DNA from 2 places in the Bradyrhizobium sp. USDA 4510 genome. Region 1 is predicted to be linked to the other one. Evidence: riboswitches for the same ligand, from Rfam matches in the RefSeq annotation. Region 1 holds a riboswitch; the other holds the start of a gene.
What was found. A riboswitch is a leader RNA that binds a small molecule or an ion and turns the genes downstream of it on or off. The one in region 1 is predicted to bind ZMP and ZTP.

Region 1 (7,656 bases):
GGCGAAATGTTCGGTCGTGACGGCGAGCCGCCTCTAATTCCCGGCATCTCGAAAAAGTGACCGCGAATTGACTTGTCGGGTGAACCGTAACGGCCGGACAGGAACTAACTAATAAACCAGCCGTTAGCGAACGACCCGGGAGCGCGGACAGCGTCCGGGTGATCATGCGCAGACGATGAAATCGCCCGCGCGATGACTGATGTCGTCGCGCCGAGATGAACCGCGCCCTGCTGCGCGGGGGGAGCTACCAAAATGCCTGTGGCGCGTTATTTCCTGTTCGTTGGTGGAGTGCTGCTCGCGCTGCTCTTCGTCGTCAATGCCATCGTGCCGCAGGAGGCCGTGGTCGCCGGCCAGAACCAGGGACTGTCGTCGCCGGGCGTCGACAAGACCATGGTGCGCATCAAGTCGACCCAGAAATTGCCCGAGCGGGTGGTGTACGACACCAATTTGCCGACCATTGTTCCGGCGCAGGTCAACGCGGTCGCCGCGGCCATCCCGTCGGCTACGGGCGATGCGTCGGCGCAAGCCCGCGTCCGCAATACGTTCGCCCAGTTCATTCCGCCGGAGAAGGCTGATGCGCAGAAGGTCGCGGCTGAGGCAAAATCGGCTGAACAACCGGCGCAGGCCCAGCCTCAGGCGCCGAAGAAGCGCAAGGTCGCGCGCTACCATGCCCATCCCCAGCCGCCGATGCGGCTGGCACAGCCCGGCATGTATCAGCCCTACCGCGTCGCGCAGCAGCAGCGCATGGGCTTCTTCGGCGGCTTCGGCACCTGGTAAGAAAGGGCTGCCGCAGCCGGCAATCAATCCGCCGCCGCAAACACTTGCGGCGGCTTTTTCATGTCCGCGATCAGGCGGGTGGCCGGATCCGGGACGGCGTCCGAGCGGCGCTCGCTACCTTTAGCGCGGCAGGCGCGGAATCTTGTCCGCGAAGCCGTTGTAGCAGGTCAGCCGCTCGTCCTCTTCCTTCACGAAGCGGCAATCGTTGACGCCCTTGGCCGGGGCAGCCTTCGGCTTCGGCTGCGGCTTGAAAATCTCGTCGTAGCAGATCAGTCGCTCCTTGGTGGCGTCGTCGATGTCCTGACAGGCCTGAAGCTTCTGAGCGACCGATTGAGGCTTGCCGGGCGCGGCAGGCTTCTCGCCCTTCTTGGCGGCCGACTTCTTGCCGACCTGGACCAGCGGCTTGTCGCCGACCATCGGCTGCGAGGTCGCCGCCGCCGGCTTGTCTGCGTCGGCGGGGGCCGGCGTGGTGCCTTGGGCAAGCGCGGCAGCCGGGCAGAAGAGCGCCAGCGCGAGGATGATATGTCTCATGTCGAAAATGTCCGAAATGGCGTGATGACCGGAAGGATGGCGCCGGGGATCGGAAAAGCCCGGCAAGCGCCGAGACTTAACGCAAGTCTTGCCCGAATCCTACCCCCAGAGGTGACCCGCCCGGCACCGATCCACCGGCAAAAGTGAGGGCAATTCGTCGCCGTTCGACCCGCGGGAGAGCGTGAATTGCCTTTGCCCGGCGGGGCGGCTATGACCACGCCATCTGCGCGACTGGCGCTTGGATGGACCACCATCGGGGAGCGCAGAGACTGAACGCCGCGCGCCTGGGCACCGCTTCGAAACGGAGGTGCCATGACGGCGAACATTCTCGATGGGCATGCACATGCCCAAATTGTCATCGACAAGATTGCTGGCGAACTCGACCGGCTGCCCCGCGCGCCGGGGCTTGCGGTCGTGCTGGTCGGCTGCGACCCGGCGAGCCAGATCTATGTGCAGAGCAAGGTCAGGATGGCCGAGCGGCTCGGCCTGCGCGGCGAGGTCGCACGCCTGCCGGATGATGCCAGCGAGTCCGATCTGCTTGCCGGAGTAGAGGCGCTCAATGCGCGCGACGATATCGACGGCATCCTGGTGCAGCTGCCGTTGCCGGCGCATATCGACGCCTTGCGCGTGATGGCGGCGGTCGATCCCGCCAAGGATGTCGACGGCCTGCACGCCCTGAACGCCGGCCGGCTGTTTCATGGCGATGACGCGCTGGTGCCGTGCACGCCGCTCGGCTGTCTCCGGCTGATCAAGTCGGTCCGATCAGACCTCACCGGCGCCCATGCCGTGGTGATCGGCAGCTCCAACATCGTCGGCAAGCCGATGGCCGCGTTGCTGCTGCAGGAGCACGCGACCGTGACGCAGACCCATATCCACACCCGCGGCATCAGCAGGATCTGCCGCGAGGCCGAAATCCTGGTGAGTGCGGTGGGCAAGGCCGGCCTCGTGCGCGGCGACTGGATCAAGCCCCAGGCCATCGTCATCGACGTCGGCACCACGCGCGTCGAGAGGCCGGACGGCGGCTATGCGGTGTGCGGCGACGTCTCGTTCGACGAGGCGGTGCAGGTCGCCGGCGCCATCACGCCGGTGCCGCGCGGCGTCGGCCCGATGACGATCGCCTGCCTGATGGAGAACACGCTGAAGGCGGCAAAGGCGAGGGCGGCGCGGCTGCAATAGCGCGGGATACCTGCGGCGATATGCGAGCGGTGGGTATCGCTCGCGTATCGCGCGCGAAGTTCATGACGTCCGGGGTAATGGAAAGCCCGCACCATTCGTCTATCGTCGCGCGACAGATGGAGGCGCGCGATGCTGTATGCGGAAGATCTCACCGAGGGCCAGACGTTCAAGCTTGGCAGCTACACGATCGGCGAGGCCGAGATCCTGGAGTTCGCCGGCAAATATGATCCGGTGCCAATCCATGCCGATCCCGTCGCGGCTGCGGCAGGCCCGTTCGGCGGACTGATCGCAAGCGGTTTCAACACCATTGCGATCTATCAGCGGCTCGTAGTGGAGGCGATCTGGACCAAGGTGGCGGGGATCGTCGGGCGGAGCTTCGAGATCCGCCTGCCGAGCCCGGTTCGGCCCGGCGCCACGCTCACCGGCCAATCCCAGATCCAGAAGATCACCATCAGGCCGGAGCGGCGCGACGCTGTCGTGATCTTCAAGACGGAGCTGGTCAACGACGAGCAGCGCCCGGTTCTTGTCCTCGTGCTCGACGCGCTGATCCGCATGCGGCCGGCGGAGCAGGGGCCGGCATAGGCGCGGCCTGAGGGGCATCCCGAGGTCATCCGCCTCGGACGGCCGTCAGCGCCTCTACGTGTTCCCCGCACGCGACCTTGTCGTCGCGCAATGTTGCGGCAATTATGACAAGCCGGCGGCAGAACGGCAGCGCATCAATGACGTCATCATCGACGAGGTCGTGCTGCCCGGTATTTGCTTCGTCGATGCGCCGAACGCATTCGACCCAGACGGATGTGCCGCCGTGAAACGCAGCAAGCAGACGAACGGAGAGATCGAAGCCAGGCGGCGCAAGGCCGAGGAATGGCTCCGCATGCAGACCCGACGCGCCGCTGAACGGCAACGGCTTCGCGACTACAAGATTGCGCTGGCGCGCGACGAGGTTGCCGTCGATACGACGCGGCTTGCGCCCTCGAACAGCTATTCGACCCCCGACTTCGTGCTGCGCGGAACCTATCGACCCGAGCCCTTCGTCTGCAAGGACTGCGGTGTTGCCGAGGTCTGGACGCCGTTGCAGCAGAAATGGTGGTACGAGACCGCCAAGGGCGACGTGTTCACCAAGGCGGTGCGCTGCCGGGCCTGCCGCACCAGGGAGCGCGCGCGCAAATCCGCCGCACGCCGCGTGCATCTGGAAGGACTCGCAAGGAAGAAGCCTCCCGTCTCGTAGCGATGGGCGTGACTTCAGGGTCGCACTTCACATCTGATGCGCGGGGAACCGCTGCGCAGGCGGTCAATGCGTCGCGCGTGCGGAACGTTTCGTTGCCTGATTGGTTCGAGACCTTGAAGCCCCCGATGTGGGGTGCGGGCGGGGAGGAACCAGCCAAGGAAACTTGTCAAGGAAACCATCGCGGCCGGAACCAACGAGAAGGAGCAGCGGATGAAACTCAATTCCACGCAAGTCAAGCAGACCATGACGCAACTGAATGCCCAGGTGCTTCCGGACGATCACCCGGCCGTGGCGCAACTGAACAGCGTGTTCGGTGAGCACACATTCTTCGTCGACACCAGCGGGCTCAAGGTGCTTGAACCGGCCCAGACCTCCGACATGCCGGGGCAGACCGGCGAAGTCGTCAGTCTCGCCGAGTGGAGCGATCCGGAGCTGACCTCGCTTCGGCCGCACGAGCCCGAGCCGACCGGCGTGCTCATCGCGCTTGAACCCAGCAAGCACTGAAGCGTTCCAGCGCGAAGTGAATACCGGTTCGCGCAACCAAAACGCCATCAAGCAAGGGGATTGAGAGCATGATCCGATTCAATCGGATCATGCTCTTTGTGCTGCATCGTGCGACACCCGCGATCGGCCGTCCTGATGGCGACAGCCCCGACGTCGCATCAAGAGGTGCCGAAAGTCACATGGCAAATCAGCGCCGCCTGCGTATGCATCGGTTTGAGATGGGTATCCAGGCGGTGAGGGGCAGATGGGGATCGTGCGGCGCTGGAGCCCTGACGAGGACGACAAGCTCAGAGAGCTCGCCAGGGCCGGCAAGAACGCTCTCGAGATCAGTAACGAACTGACCCGCAGCGCTTCGGCCGTGCGCCGGCGCGCCGAGGTCCTGTCGGTCCTGATCATGGCAAAGGCGTTTCGCGCGCGCCCCTCGCATGTCGCCACCCATCTCGAGCGGGTCGCGATCGACGCGATCCGCAACCGCCGTCCGTTTCCCGCGGGCGTCGGCCCGAGCACCATTGCCGGAATGATCGAGAAGGGCTGGATCGTCCCGGAGATGGGGCGCAGATACAACGTGACCGATGCCGGCGTGGAGGCGGTGCGGCGGAAGATTCCGAGCGGCTGAAGGGAATGCCGGCTGCACGCCGGGCGCGCCATGCCGAAGCGGCTTACGCATGCGGTGGGGAAGGCGGACCATTCGCGACCGAATGCAAGATTTCGCGCCCGAGACGGACGTCCCATCCGTTCAATCATCGGGGGCGCGACGACCTGCGGCCTCTTTGTGTCCTCGTCAGCCCACCGATCTGATTGCGCCGATGCTCAACGCCCAGCTAGCCCAAGCCGACCGATATCAAGCCGACCGATACCAGCGTTTCGCCGATCTCGCTGTCACCGTCGGTGACGCGATCAATGCGATCGCCGGGTTGAATCCGGCTCAGCGTACAGACGTGGACTTCCTCGAACGCGAATTCATCCCGGCGCTGGGGCTCAATGACGAACTGCTTCATGAGCAGCCGCCGGAGCTGGCGCCGAACTTCGGCAAGGGCCTCCACCTTTGGCAATACCCGAACCAGCTTGCGCCATACCTCGCCTGGCTTGCGCGCAATTCGTCCGGCGTTTCCTCGTACATGGAAATCGGCTGCCGCTGGGGCGGCATGTTCGTCCTGGTTACGGAGTGGCTCAGGAACAGCGGCGCCGACCTCAAGACCGTGATTGCACTCGATCCGATCGCGCCGACGCCCTTTATCTCGACCTATTTCGATCTGCTGCAGCAGCAGGCCGCTATCGAGCCGATCTACATCCAGGATTTTTCGACCTCGCCGCTGGTCGGTGCGCATGTCGACCGGCTGAAGCCGGACTTCGTCTTTATCGATGGCGATCACAGCCTGCGCGGTGCGCTACAGGATCATCTGCTGGTGCGTTCCCACGCCCGCATCATCGTGCATCATGACATCCATTCCCAAGCCTGTCCGGATACCACGCTGCTCTGGAAGGCGCTGAAGCAGTTCGAGGCGCCGAGCTTCGATACGTTCGAATTCACCAGCCAGTATCTGTCGATCAATGGCTCATTCCTCGGCATCGGTGCCATGAAGCGGCGCTCGGCCCAGATGTAGGACCGGGAGCCGGGCAATCGCCGCGATCACGAGCTCGCGGGCCGATCGCGGAGGTTCAGCTTGCTCTTGTCGCCGCCGGCCCAGGCCAGGGTCTTCGGGTCCATCACGCGGAACCAGAGCGGCGGGATTGCCGCCAGCCCGAACATGCCGGTGTAGCCGTTCGGTAGCCGCGGGATGTCGTCGAAATCGCGCAGCGACTGGTAGGGGCGCATCGGGTTGGCGTGGTGGTCGGAGTGACGTTGCAGGTGGAACGTCATCAGGTTCGAGACGATGTGGTTGGTATTCCATGAGTGGCGCGGCTCGACCGCCTGGTAGCGGCCGTTCGGCAGCTTCTCGCGCAGCAGCCCGTAATGCTCGACATAGTTGGCCTGGGTCAGCGCGTACCAGCCGAGGAAATGGTGCGCGACGATGAACGGCGCGACCTTCCAGCCGAACAGCGCAATCAGCACGGCGGCGACGACGAGCGTCAGCGCAAAGCCTTGCAGGATCTCGTTGTTGACCGACCAGACCGGCTCGCCGCGCCGGGTCAGCCGTTCGGCCTCGTTGCGCCAGCCACGCTTGAATGCACCCGGCAACTCGCGCGTTGCGAACGCATAGATCGATTCACCGAAGCGCGCGCTGGCGGGGTCCTCGGGGGTTGCGACCCAAGTGTGATGGCCGCGATTGTGCTCGACGCGGAAATGCGCGTAGCCCACCGCGCAGTTGGCGAGCATGCCGAACAGGATGTTGAGCCTGTCCGGCTTGTGGCCGAGCTCGTGCCCGATCAGGAGCGCGCCGCCATTGATGGTGCCGACGCCGAGCAGCAAGGCGACATAGGACCACCACGGCAGATCCTGGGTGCCGAAGAAGGCGATCAGCGCGACGTAGTTGATCCAGGGAAATACCACGGTGATGCGCGCGAGCCGCAGGTAATAGGGATCGGCCTCCATCGCGGCGACCACTTCCGCCGGCGGATTGTGGGTGTCTTCGCCGAACACGACGTCGAGCAACGGGATCAGGATGAAGATGAAGACGAAGGGGATCAGCGTCACCAGCGGATTGTGTGTCCGCAGGAACAGCCAGTAGGACAACAGCGGGATCAGCGGCGGAATGAACGAGAGCATCCAGAGATAGCGTTTGCCGTCCCGGTAGGTGATCGTTTCGCCAGCAGCATTGGTGCCCGTGAAGATCATCGCATTCCCTCCAGCATCTCTTGCGAGGCGGCGTTCGCCATTGTTGGGCCAAGCATGCCGCCAGGCGGGCCTGCGCCGCCAGTTCACAACAGGCCAATTTTGTGGCATTTTGCGCCAAGCTTGTTCGGCCGGACGTTCGCGAGGGGGAGGTCGCCGACGCCATGCACGGATCGGAATCCGATGCCCTTCGCACGCCGGTCTCCGCGGCCTATGCGCGGGCCCTGGTGCGGGCATTTGGCCAGACGCGAGGCGATCGCGACGAGCTGCTGAAGGGCACCGGAATTCGGCTCGAGGCGCTCGACCAGCCCGGCGCTCACATGCCGGTATCCTCGCTGGTGGTGCTGGCGGCCAACATCACCCGCCGGCATGGCGAGCTGTGGCCGTTGTCGGCCGCGGCGGTGTGGTCGACATCGCTGCAAGGCGCGCTCGATGTCGCGACCAGGACGGCGCCGACCATCGCGGATGCGTTGGCGACCGGCGCGCGCTTCGGGTCGACCCGCGCGCCCTTCGTCCGCAACCGGCTGCGCAAGACAGCGCGCGCGATCCAGATCGAAATCTCTCCCGCCGTCGCGATGGACGAAGGGCTGTGGCACGCCGTGGCGCTGGCGGTCAGCCTCAACGTGCACGCCGTGTACGTGCAGCTGCTCGAGGATGCGATCGGTGA
Region 2 (7,656 bases), 420 kb from region 1:
GCCTGTTCCGAGCGTGCTTGCAAGGTTTTCCGGGTCACGGCGTTGGACGCTCCGCTTCGAGATCATGCGGTCCAACGAACAGCAACGATTTCCGTTCCGGTCCTTCCCCCGGGAACCTTCACGACCTGCCGAGTGACGCGACGGGCGCGGAACAGGAACGCAGGTCGGCCGCCTACGAGGGCGGCGCGATCCCCGGAACGGGGAAAGCGCGGCACATCTCGACGCTGATCGACCTCAGTCGCTTGACGACCGCTGCATCTCCCTTCGACCGGAGGGACTCCGCAATGAGTTCGGCGATCAGGCGCATTTCGGGCTCGCCCATGCCGCGCGTGGTCGCCGCCGGCGTCCCGAGGCGAATGCCGCTCGGCTTGAGCGGCGGATGCGGATCGTCGGGAATGATCTGCTTGTTTGCGGTGATCCCAACGGCGTCGAGGATGTTCTCGGCCGCGCTGCCGTCCACGCCGACGCTGGCCACGGTATCCACGACCATCATGTGATTGTCGGTTCCGCCGGTGATCAACGTCATGCCGCGTTCCATCAACGCTTCGGCCAGGACCTTCGCGTTGCGCATGACCAGCCTTGCATAGGCATGAAAATCGGACGTCGAAGCCTTCTTCAGCGTGACCGCGGTTCCGGCCACAACGTTCATGTGCGGACCTCCCTGCAATCCCGGGAACACCGACGCGTCTATCTTGCCGGCGAACTCCCGGCGACAAAGAACGATGCCGCCACGCGGCCCGCGAAGCGTCTTGTGCGATGTCGTCGTCATCACGTCGAAACCCGCATCGAGCGGATTGCGCAAGGCGTTGCCGGCGATCAGGCCGCCGTAATGGCTGACGTCGGCCATGGTCAGTGCACCCACTTCATCGGCGATGCTCTTGAAGGACGCATAATCCAGATCGCGCGGATAAGAGCTGTAGCCGCACAGCACCAGCTTCGGGCGGACGTGCCGGGCCATGGCGCGGAGCTCATCGAAATCGATGGCGCCGCCGTTTGACGGCTGCGTCTTGTAGCGGGCGAAGTTGAAGAGCCGCCCCATGTGCGACACCGGCGCGCCATGAGTGAGATGGCCGCCGTGTGAAAGGTCCATCGCCAAGATCGTATCGCCGGGCTGCAGCAGGCCGAGATACACGGCCTGGTTCATTGGCGACCCGGACAGAGGCTGAACGTTGGCATGTTCGGCGCGGAACAGCGCGCAAGCGCGCTGGCGGGCAAGGTTCTCTATCTGGTCGGTGAATTCCTGGCCGCCGTAATAGCGACGTCCCGGATAGCCCTCGGAATACTTGTTGGTGAACACCGATCCGAGCAGCTCGAGCACCTCGGGATAGGTGTAGTTCTCCGACGGAATCAGCTCGACGCCGTCTTGCTGGCGGCGCTCTTCGCCCTCGAGCGCAAGGGCAACTTCCGAATCGTTGAGATGGAGTTCATTGCGGAATGACGGCATGGTCCGGGCTCCCTAAGACGCTGGATCATCAGCTGAACGGGTTGCCCAGGCGAACGGCGTTGAAACCCTTCGCGCTTCACCGTGGTCAATTCCACGTAAGCTCGCCAGTCGCGCGAGGGACGAATGAGCCTGCGAGGCTCATCGCGAGCAGAAGGCTATCCAATCCCCGGCGGGCTCGCAAGGGTTGGTTGCTGGCGCCGCCGCGGGCCCAGCGTTGGGCGAGATCGAACATCTGGCGACAGCCACGGCAATGGCGACCAAACCGAGGGACGTCCGGCTTACCCAATGAACCGATGTCCCGATGATCAATGCCGTCTTCGGCTGAGGGCCAATAAGGTGCATGACCATCCGTCACTTGCGGGCCGTCAGGCTTGCGGGGTGGCTGACCGTGTGGCTGTGGCACCCGCGAATCTATTCCTTGACGAAGATATGAGACTTTATCTTCCACTGCCCGTCGGGTTGGCGTTCAAGCAGTCTCACGGTGCTGCCAGAAATTGGCGCCGCCTTCTCATTTATTACTAGCGTGGCCGTGAAATGCGAGGTGGTGTAGGCGTATTTTCCCATGGGCAACACATCGAGCAGCTCAACCTTGTGATCTCTGACGCTTCTTCCCCGCCCGGCAAAGAAATTACGGATTGCCAAAGGGCCGGTGACTGGCTGCGCACCAGGCGGCATCAATCTGGCGTCAGCGGCATACAACGGTAACAGGGCATCGAAGTCTGCGTTGTTGATGGCGGCATCCCATTTGGCAGCCGCCGAGGAAAGTTCGTCGGCAGGTGGGGCTGCCCCTGCGGGACTGACGCAAGTACAAGTAAAGATCAACAACAGGGTGCATGAAAGAAGAGAAGGGCGGCTCATCTTTGCCTCCTTTAGCTGAGATGCTTAGCGCGGGAGCGCATTCGCAAACGCTATAGCCGAGGCAAGCAGAACCACTAGTCCAGAAAGTGGACTGGATATCCTCAACTGGCTGAGACTCGATCTGCGGCCGCCGGCGCCTCATCGGCATATTTGCTGCGTGGGAACCAAGTCCGCATGCTGTTCACAAGATGCCTGGGACCGTCGATCTCGATTTTGCCGAGCTCACACGCCCGTAGCAGCGGCATCTCGTCTACGAAAATCTGCACGAGCGTCAGCAGACTCGCATAGAGGCTGATATCGACCTTGAAGCCGGGGTCATCCCAGCAAAGATCGGCTTCCTCCTTCTTCACAACAAACCACCAGCGCTTTGGCCGAGCGTCCGCAATCTCGATGTACAGAACGAAGTCGCATGGAATGTGCCTTAGATCGAACGAACGGCGCATATTCCACATGAGCCGGCCCGCGTGAAGTTCGTTGGGTGTGAGCTGGCTGCGAGCCCATTTGTGGCCCCAATAGCCCATTGCATCGATAATTGGCCTGGCTTCCCTGGCTGCCTGGGTTGGATGGTACTCCCAATGCCCGTTATCGCCTGATCTGCGTGAGATTAGCCCGGCTTCTTCTAGCGTTTGCAGGCGCTTGGAGAGGAGGGTCGGCGACATCTGCGGGATGCCGCGGCGAAGCTGGTTGAAGTGGTGGGACCCCAGCAACAGTTCGCGGAGCAGGAGCGGGGTCCACCGCTCCGTGAGAATTTCCGCAGCTTTGGCTACGGGGCAAAATGATCCATAGCCTTTCATGACGAGAACTTTAGCATCACGAGGGCCACCAAGGTAGTCCAGGTTCTGAACTATGTCCCAGACGAGCCAGCATCGAGGCTGTCCTGGAGGTCTGTTACGCGATTTTCTCGAGACTCGGCCATTCGACGATGCCGGCTCGATGTTCGGTTTGCCCGGAGGCAGATGCGGCTCGATTTGCCAGTACGCGGCCTGGCTGGTGCCACCGTGGGCTCAGCGTTCGCCGAGATCGATCTGCGTGAGGATGCCTTGCCGCAGCGCGAGGCGGACCAACTCGATATCGGTGCCGACGCCGAGCTTGTCCTTGATTAGGGAATGCAGGTTCGCGACCGTCTTGGGGCTGAGGTGCAGTGCCTCGGCGATCTCCTCGGTGGTGTTTTCCGCGAGCAGCATCCGCAGCACCTCGAATTCCCGCGCGGTCAGGAGGTCGGCCGCCTTGGTCTCGCCGGCAAGGTGGCTGAGCGCGAGCTCGTGGTCGATATCCGGGCTGATCGCGATCTTGCCCGACAGCGCATCCATCACGGCGTGCACCAGCGTCTCCGGCGGGCTGGTCTTGGTGACATAGCCGCTCGCGCCGGTGCGGATCGCCTGCACGGCAAAGGCCGCGTTCTGGTGCATGGTGAACACCAGGATTTTTGCGCGCCTGTCCCACTGCCGGAGGCGGCGAATGGCCTCGATGCCGCCGATGCCGGGCATCGACAGGTCCATGATGACGAGGTCGGGCCCGGTCTCCTTGTAGAGGCGGTAGGCCTCGACACCGTCGGAGGCTTCGGCGACGACGCAGAGGCCCGGCTGCTTCTGCAGCATCGCCCGGTAGCCCTCCCGGACGACGGCGTGGTCGTCGACCAGCATGATGGTGCGCGCCGCGTGGCTCATGCCGCGCGCTCCACCGGTGCGGCCTCTCGGCTGGCTGCGACGGGAACGATGACGCGGAGCGAGGAGCCGCTGGGCTGTCCGGTCTCGAAGCTGAGCCGCCCGCCCAGCGCGGCGACCCGTTCGCGCATGCCGAGCAGGCCGAGGCCGGACCTGAGCTGGGGATCGCCTTGCGGATCGCCGGGCTGGCCGTCATCGTCGATCGCGAGCACGATCGCGCTGTCGCCGCCGCCAGGCGGCGCCTCGCGCATCTCAAGCCGCAGCATGACGCGCGTGGCGCCGGCATGCTTGGCGGCGTTGGTGAGCGCCTCCTGCACGATGCGGTAGAGATTGGCGCTGACGGAGGCGACAAGGCGCTCGAACGATCCCGATATGGTGATCTCGAACCGTGGCTGTCCGCGGCTGCGGCCGTTCCAGCCGGCGACCAGGCCCTCGAGGCTGGCCGCAAGTCCGAGTTCGTCGACATCGGGCGGGCGGAGCCGGAAGAGGGCGCCGCGCAACGTCTCCATCATGTCGGTCGCGGTCCGCGCGATGCCGTCGCATTCGGCGAGCAAAGGCGGGCAATCCGCGGCCGCGGTTTGGCGCGCCGAGGCGGCGAGCGCACGGATTGCGGCCAGCGACTGCCCGAACTCGTCATGCAGCTCACGCGCGAGGTGCCGGCGCTCCTCGTCCTGCACCAGGATCAGTTTCTGCGTCAGCGCGTTGCGGTCGGAGAGCGCGGCGGCGAGGCGCTCGGCGAGCTGGTTGAAGACATCGCCGATCGCCGACAGTTCGGCGAGATCGAACGGCGGCAGGCGCGCGGCGAGGTCGCCTGCGGCGATCCGCTCGAGCCCGTCGCGGATCTGCCGCGTCGGACGCAGCGCGCGCGCCAGCGCCGCATAGACCAGGGCGCAGAGCAGCGGCAGCGCGATCATGAACACCGCCATCAGCCGGCCGGCATCGTGCCAGGCCTCGGCGGTCGGCACCGCCGGATCGATCCAGGCCACGGCCTCGCCGATGGCATTGCCGCGCGAAACCACCTGCCGCACCACCTCGCGGCAGGGATCGAACAGGCGGCGATAGAGCGCCGCGAAGGCCAGCGGCGGCGCGGCCGTGTCAGTCTGCGAGCCGCCGCAGAAGCGCTGGCTGATCTCGCCGCTATTGCTGCGAAAGGCGAGGCACAGTCCCGGCGTCATGACCGAGGCGGCAACGCTGTCGAGATCGGGAAATTCGGAGCGCGCATTGTTCAGCCACTGGATCTTGCTCTGCTGCAGCTCCAGCGTCTTGGCGGCGACATCGGCAACGGCCGCGATCCGCCCGCGCACCGAGCGGTCGGCCTCGATCAGGAAATAGCCGGAGATGACGGCAAAGCAGAGCGTCGAGACGATCGCCACGCGCAACGTCAACCGCAGTTTCAGATCGCTTCCGGACCAATTCCACATTGGCGTATCCTCAAGATCGAAGGCGGACTTCGGCGCGCGATCGCGGGCAGGGTCGTCACGCACATTAAACGGCAGAACGGAGGCGCCGAGAAGCGCTGCCATAGCCGTTCTTCGGGCGCGGACCATCGTCGTGAAATTTTCCCGGCACCGGGCGGGAGGCACTCCGCTGCGGCGCGGAGGCCAGTTGGCCCAGGATGCGACCGACCCGCCCGCGCCAGCAGCTGAAAGGCCCAATCATGCACCAGTCGCGCCTCGTCTTGCTCGCCCTCGCGTTGACCGGCCTTCTGGCCAGACCTTGTCCGCCGCGCGCCGAGACCGGCACGGTGCCGGCATCTCACCTTGGCGTCAGCATCGATGATTTCAGCTACGTCGACACCTCGGGCGAGGTGATCGACCAGACCGCCGTGCACCAGAAGCGGCTCGACGCGTTCATGCGCGCGCTGCGCGCCGACGTCGCCGCGGAGCCGCGCTATCGCCTGGTGCCAGCAGCGGCGTCCGCAGGCGAGGCCCGGATCAAGGTGGTCGGCGGCGTGCAGAAGATGAGCACGCTGGTGCAGTGGGCCAAGGTGGCGGTCGTCGATGTCGAAGGGAGCCGCGTGCTGTACGAAAAGCTCTACACGTTTCGCGGCGACAATGACGACGCATGGGACCATGCGCGGATGTTCGTGTCGCGCGAGGTGCTCGGCGTGCTCGCGGCCGTGTTGCCGCCGGCACAGACCGCCACGGCTGCGCCGATCGGGCTTGCGGTGTTCGAGTTCGAGCTTGAGGACACCTCCGCGGCGCCGGCATCCGGCCTTGCCGACGCCGATGCGGCCTACCTCGCCGATGTGACCAAGGGCGTGCGTGACCGGCTTGCGCAGTCGGGCCGCTACCGCCTGGTCGATACCGGCGGCGCGACCGCCGAGCCCGTCAAGGCGCGTGCGCTGCGCGACTGCGACGGCTGCGAGGCCGCGATCGCGCAACAGCTCGGCGCAGATCAATCGCTGATCGGCGTGATCAGGCGGGTCAGCCGGACCGAATACACGATCGGCTTCCAGCTGCGCGACGCCCGCAGCGGCGCGGTCGTCTCACGCGGCGACAGCGGCCTGCGGATGGGCGCCGATTATTCCTGGACCCGTGGCGCGGTCCGCCTGGTCGGCGATCGCCTGCTCGAAGGTGGGGCGCAGCGCTAGGGATGCTTCGCGGCTGCGGCTGCAACTCTGGCAGGCGGACCATAGCAAAGTGCGATAGCTGCTAGACACACCGTCATCTGGCTCCGGGCTCATGCGTGCGCTATCACCGCCGCCTGATCACCGCACAGGAGCCGCCGATGCGTTTGCCCGCCATCTTCTTCGCCCTCACGCTCGCCGCAAGCCCCGCGGCGGCCGAGGAGCTGTCGGGCACGCTGCAGAAGATCAAGGAGACGAAGAAGGTCACGCTCGGCTTTCAGGAGGCTTCCGTTCCCTTCAGCTATCTCGACGACAATCAGCGGCCGATCGGCTTTGCGCTCGACATCTGCCTGAAGATCGTCGATGCCGTGAAGAAGGAGCTCGGCGTAACTGACATCGCCGTCGACTACCTCCCGGTGACCTCGTCGAACCGCATTCCGCTGATGGTCAACGGCACGATCGATCTGCATTGCTCGGCGACCACCAACAGCGCGGACCGCCAGAAGCAGGTGACCTTCACCAACACGCACTTTCTCAGCGCGACACGGTTTGCCGCCAAGAAATCCGCTGGCATCAACACGATCGACGACCTCAAGGGCAAGTCCGTCACCGCCGTTGCGGGCTCGGTGAACCTCACGCAGCTCATCAAGGTCAACACCGAACGCAAGCTCGGCATCAACGTTCTCCCGGCCAAGGACCAGGCCGAGGCGTTTTTGATGCTGGAGACCGATCGCGCCCAGGCCTACGCGCTCGACGATGTCCAGCTTGCGGTTGCGATCGCGCGGTCGAAGCAGCCTTCGCTCTACATGATCAGCGAGGAGGCGTTCTCGAAGGCAGAGCCGTTCGGCATCATGCTGCGCAGGGAGGACACCCCGTTCAAGGTGCTCGCCGACCGCGCCACGGCGGAACTCTACAAGAGCCCCGAGATCGAGGTCATGTACAGGAAGTGGCTGGAAGCGCCGACCCCGCCGAAAGGTATCAATTACAACGTCCCGATGTCGCCGGCGCTGCGCCACGCGTTCGCCCATCCGAGTTCGAGCTTCGATCCCGACGTGTACGAGGTCGGCAAGTAGCGTCACTTGCGGGTGTGCCAGCGCAAATCGATTGTGGTTCTCGGAAGC

Region 2: another riboswitch for ZMP and ZTP. It lies ahead of ACVMDN_RS17870 (serine hydroxymethyltransferase); the one in region 1 lies ahead of ACVMDN_RS19975 (bifunctional 5,10-methylenetetrahydrofolate dehydrogenase/5,10-methenyltetrahydrofolate cyclohydrolase).

Annotation. Positions count from the first base shown of each region.
Region 1 covers NZ_JBSSBT010000001.1:4,329,598-4,337,253, reverse strand. Annotated here, with positions in the region: gene ACVMDN_RS19990 (hypothetical protein) at 1-37, shown strand, start outside; gene ACVMDN_RS19985 (hypothetical protein) at 253-777, shown strand; gene ACVMDN_RS19980 (hypothetical protein) at 898-1,308, opposite strand; ZMP/ZTP riboswitch at 1,526-1,605, shown strand; gene ACVMDN_RS19975 (bifunctional 5,10-methylenetetrahydrofolate dehydrogenase/5,10-methenyltetrahydrofolate cyclohydrolase) at 1,621-2,484, shown strand; gene ACVMDN_RS19970 (MaoC/PaaZ C-terminal domain-containing protein) at 2,614-3,066, shown strand; gene ACVMDN_RS19965 (zinc-ribbon domain containing protein) at 3,125-3,712, shown strand; gene ACVMDN_RS19960 (hypothetical protein) at 3,923-4,216, shown strand; gene ACVMDN_RS19955 (SANT/Myb-like DNA-binding domain-containing protein) at 4,461-4,832, shown strand; gene ACVMDN_RS19950 (class I SAM-dependent methyltransferase) at 5,023-5,820, shown strand; gene ACVMDN_RS19945 (alkane 1-monooxygenase) at 5,847-6,992, opposite strand; gene ACVMDN_RS19940 (helix-turn-helix domain-containing protein) at 7,154-7,656, shown strand, end outside.
Region 2 covers NZ_JBSSBT010000001.1:3,910,354-3,918,009, reverse strand. Annotated here, with positions in the region: gene ACVMDN_RS17870 (serine hydroxymethyltransferase) at 173-1,444, opposite strand; ZMP/ZTP riboswitch at 1,481-1,566, opposite strand; gene ACVMDN_RS17865 (YybH family protein) at 1,856-2,302, opposite strand; gene ACVMDN_RS17860 (winged helix-turn-helix transcriptional regulator) at 2,404-3,096, opposite strand; gene ACVMDN_RS17855 (response regulator) at 3,307-3,969, opposite strand; gene ACVMDN_RS17850 (sensor histidine kinase) at 3,966-5,387, opposite strand; gene ACVMDN_RS17845 (DUF3280 domain-containing protein) at 5,624-6,559, shown strand; gene ACVMDN_RS17840 (amino acid ABC transporter substrate-binding protein) at 6,697-7,608, shown strand.